Regions from separate parts of the Motilibacter aurantiacus genome, predicted to be linked through region 1. Evidence: riboswitches for the same ligand, from Rfam matches in the RefSeq annotation. Region 1 holds a riboswitch; the other holds the start of a gene.
The links. Region 1 has a riboswitch for cyclic di-AMP ahead of G9H72_RS23030 (transglycosylase family protein). Riboswitches for the same ligand answer to the same signal wherever they lie in the genome.

Region 1 (2,167 bases):
GGTCGTGGCCGGCAGCATCCGGGCCCGCGCTCCGGGACGCGGCGCTACGCGCGCGAGGGGCGGCGCTTGCACGAAGCGCCGCCCCTCGGGCTGAGCAGGGTCCCCCGGCAGCGTTCGCCACCGCCAGGCTCGGGAAGCAGGAGTCAGAGCAGCTTGCCGCAGTGCGGCCACGGGCGCGCGCCGCTGCGCTTGTAGAGCAGCTGCGCCCGGTAGGTCTGCTCCTCCGCGGACGCGTGGTGCGGCATCCCCGAGCCGCCGACCCCACGCCAGGTGCCGACGTTGAACTGGTAAAGGCCGTAGTAGCCCGCGGGGTTCACCGCGCGCGGGTTGCCGCCGGACTCGCAACGGGCGAGCGCCGACCAGTTGAGGCTGTCGAGCCCGAGGTCGCGGCCGCCGACCTTGCGGTCGGCCGAGCGCGACGCAGGGGCCTTGACCTTGGGCAGCGCGCGCCAGGTGAGCGCGTCGGCCTTGCCGGTCACGGGCAGGTGGTTGCGCCGCTGGAAGGCCTTGATCGCGGCGACGGTCTTCGGGCCGAACGTGCCCGTCACCGTCGACATCTTCAGGCTGGCCTGCAGGTCGCGGACGGCACCGCCCTCGGCCCCCTGGACCAGCAGCGGCGTGCGCACGACGGCCTTGCCCTTGGCGGGTGCGGCGCCCGCACCGGCGCTCCCGGCCGCGAGCGCCGCGGTGGTCAGGCCAGCTCCGGCAACGGCGACGAGCGCACGGGGAGCGGTGGACGGGCGTACGGCGCGGTGGCGCCCCTGGTAGGGACGCAGGATCGAACTCGGCACGCGAGGTGGCCCTCTCCAGCGCCTGCGAAGTGAGCTGTCGGGTTCGGGAGGAGATTTCCCGGCCGCATGCTGCGGCTTCACCCCAAGGGCGGCGAACTGCACCGCCCGCGATTGGGTCCCCCGCTCCTGCCCGTGATCCACGGAAACCTCGTGCCCGGGCAGGACTCGGCGCCGCACGAGGGACCCGCAGCAGGAGCTGCGGGACGTTCAGCACCGTAGAGCAGCCCTCGCACGCGCGTCCAGCCTGAGGGGCCGTGGCGTGCGGCACAGCCGGGACGGCCGTCCCCGCCTCGTTGCCGGCAGGCTGCCCCGGGAGCGGGCGCGTACACGTGCCGGTCAGGTGCCGGTCAGGTGCCGGTGCGGCTGCGGGTGCGGCTGCGGGTGCCGGTCCGGCCGACGGCGTGCTTGCGTGACCGGCAGCGGCCGGGTCCGGCGTTCAACGCTCGCGGGGCGGGGGTACCGACGCGGCATGAGCGACAGCAGCCAAGCGAACGAGAGCGACACCGGGCGGTCCGAGGACGCCCAGCAGCGGTCCACGGAGAAGGACCCGAGCGAGTGGGTGACCGGCGGTGAGCCGGCCACCGGTGCCCAGTTGAGCTACCTGGAGACGCTGGCCCGCCAGGCGGGCGAGGAGGCGCCGCAGAGCCCGGAGGAGATCACCAAGGCCGACGCGAGCCGCGAGATCGACCGACTGCGCGAGGAGGCGGGGCAGGAATGACAGGAACGAGCGGTCAGGGGACGAGCACGGGGCCGCACCCGGACCCCGAGGACTCCACGCCGCCGCACGGCGACGTGCTCGGGGAGCTGGTGGGCGGCGAGCAGCAGGCCCGGGCCGCAGACCCCGACGCCGCGGGTGGGTCGGTCGACCCGGCCAGGTCGGAGGAGACCGGGCACGCGTGAGGCGGGACCCAGGGGGAGCGTGGGCCCGCGCCCAGCGGGCCCGGCGGGCCCGTCCGCCCGGCCGGTCAGCGGTCGGGGTCGGCGCGGGCGTCGAGCAGCTCGCGCAGCCAGCCCGCGCCCACCACGGACGCGCCCAGATCAGCGCAGCGACGTCGCAGCTCACGGTCGCTCGTCACGACGAGCACGGCGTCCCCGGGCGCAGGCACGGCGGCCCGGGCCACCTCGTCGTCCCCCGAGGCGGGCGCTGCGACGACCGTCAGACCGGGGCGCGGCGGCTCGTCGGCGAGGCCCCGCGCGGCACCCTCGACGACGAGCAGCGTCTCGGGCGCCCACGAGTCCAGCGCCGGCAGGCCGAGCACGGGTGGCAGCGCCGGCCCGGGGACGGCGAGGCCGACGAGCTGGCTGCGCAGCCGGGCGGCGGCGGCGCGACGGTCGCGCCACCAGCCGTCCGGGCGCGACCCGACGACGTTCGCGGC
Region 2 (2,167 bases), on a different contig from region 1:
AGGTGTGGGCCGGCAGCCTCAACGACCGCCAGGGCGTGACCATCAACGTCACGAAGTCCGGCAGCAACACCACCCGGGTCAAGCTCTACGACGCGGACGCCGGCTTCTTCGACAACGACGACTTCCTGGGCGAGTTCGCGGTCAGCGCGGACAACATCGGCCAGGGCCTGCAGGAGGCGCGCTTCGCCGCCTGGACCGCCGACTACACGCTCTACTACGAGGTCGTTCGCTGAAGCTGAAGCTGCACAGTTCGCTTCACTGAAACGGAGGACGCACGACGGCCCCGCACACGATCGAGTGCGGGGCCGTCGACGCTGTCGGTCAGAGGACGCGGCCGGCGGCCCAGCTCGACGCGGTGATCCGGGTGAGGGCCACGCCCTGGCCGGGCTGGCGAGCGTGCCAGATGCGGCCGCCGCCGGCGTACACGGCCACGTGGTAGACGCGGGAGCCGTGCTTGAAGAACACCAGGTCACCGGGCTTCATCGCGGACCGGTTGATCTTCCTGGAGGCGGCGTACTGGCCGCGCGAGGTGCGGGGCAGCGACTTGCCCACGCGCTTCATGACGTAGCCGACGTAGCCGGAGCAGTCGAACGCGCGCGGGCCGGTCGCGCCGTACCGGTAGGGGCGGCCACGCAGTGCGGCGGCCGTGGTCAGGACCGTCTTCACCTTGGCCGCGCGGACGGCGGCGGCGCGGGCGGCGGGGGTCTTGGCCGAGCGGCCCGCCGGCGTGACGGCGGCGTCGGGCACGGTGGCCGAGGCCGGCGCCGCCGGGGCGACGAGCAGGGCGCCGAGCAGCGCGACCAGCAGCGCGCCGAGGCGGAGGGAGAGACGGGCAGCGGAGGTCACGGCAGCGCGGCGCGACAGAGCGCGCGCGCCGCCGGTGGCGGCGTACGACAAGAGAAGAGCCCTTCCAGCACGCCTGCGAGGTGAGCTGTCGGGTTCGGGACCGGAAGTGCCCCGGCCGCTGCTGCGGCTTCACCCCGAGCCGGGCGGCTGCTGCCGTCCGGCGGTCTCGCGAAGGAGTGGGTCCCCCGCTCCTGCCCCACGTCGGAGTAGACGTCGTCGCACCGGCGGGGCAGGACTCGGCGTAGCCGGTGCGTGGACGGCCTTGCGACCGTCGATCTCTGCCTCGACACCGTATGCGAGGGACCTGAGCCGAGGCCTAGTCTCGGCCCTGTGCGTCGCATCACGCTCTCAGCCGGTCCTCAGCCGTGGCTGCTACTCCTGGAACCGTGAAGGTGCTGGTCGTCGAGGACGAGCCCGCCGTGCGCGACGCGCTGGCGCGCAGCCTGCGGTTCGAGGGCTACGAGGTCGAGACCGCCGCCGACGGCGTCCAGGCCCTCGCCCAGCTGGAGGCGTCGCCGGCGGACGCGGTCGTGCTCGACGTGATGATGCCGCGCATGGACGGGCTCGAGGCCTGCCGGCGGCTCCGCGCGGCCGGCGACACGACGCCCGTGCTCATGCTGACCGCGCGCGACGGCGTGGGCGACCGGGTCGCCGGGCTGGACGCCGGCGCGGACGACTACCTGCTCAAGCCGTTCGCGCTCGAGGAGCTCCTCGCCCGTGTCCGCGCGCTGCTGCGCCGCGCCCGGCTGTCGGCCCCAGGAGAGGGCCCCGGTGAGGACGACGTGCTGCGGTTCGCGGACCTGTCGATGGACCCGGTGTCCTACGAGGTACGCCGGGGCGAGCGCCTGCTGGAGCTGACCAGGACCGAGTTCTCGCTGCTCGAGGTCTTCCTCCGCCACCCGCGCCAGGTGCTGACCCGCACGGTCCTGCTCGAGCGGGTCTGGGGCTACGACTTCGGCACCACGTCCAACAGCCTCGAGGTCTACGTGGGCTACCTGCGCCGCAAGCTCGAGGCCGAGGGCGAGCCGCGCATCCTGCAGACGGTGCGCGGCGTCGGCTACGCCCTGCGCGAGGCGACCTCGGGGTGACCGGGACGCTGCGGGAGCTGTGGGGACGGCTGCCCGCGGGCCTGCGCCGCCGTGTCGCCCGCTGGCGGCACCCGGGGCTGCGGGCCCGGCTGGCCGGGATCGTCGCGCTGGTCGTCGCCGGCGCGGTGCTCCTCGTCTCGACCGTGGCCTGGCTGTCCGTCCGCGCGGAGCTGCGCAGCGAGACCGACGAGACGCTGCGCGAGCAGGTGGCGGCCGAGGCCCGCTTCGCCGCC

Region 2: another riboswitch for cyclic di-AMP. It lies ahead of G9H72_RS19675 (C40 family peptidase); the one in region 1 lies ahead of G9H72_RS23030 (transglycosylase family protein).

What each region holds. Positions count from the first base shown of each region.
Region 1 is NZ_JAANNO010000006.1:287,473-289,639, reverse strand. It holds gene G9H72_RS23030 (transglycosylase family protein) at 144-791, opposite strand; cyclic di-AMP (ydaO/yuaA leader) riboswitch at 796-972, opposite strand; gene G9H72_RS13260 (DUF3072 domain-containing protein) at 1,261-1,509, shown strand; gene G9H72_RS13255 (hypothetical protein) at 1,506-1,691, shown strand; gene G9H72_RS13250 (NUDIX domain-containing protein) at 1,757-2,167, opposite strand, start outside.
Region 2 is NZ_JAANNO010000019.1:35,402-37,568, reverse strand. It holds gene G9H72_RS19680 (hypothetical protein) at 1-233, shown strand, start outside; gene G9H72_RS19675 (C40 family peptidase) at 322-897, opposite strand; cyclic di-AMP (ydaO/yuaA leader) riboswitch at 902-1,069, opposite strand; gene G9H72_RS19670 (response regulator transcription factor) at 1,233-1,934, shown strand; gene G9H72_RS23260 (sensor histidine kinase) at 1,931-2,167, shown strand, end outside.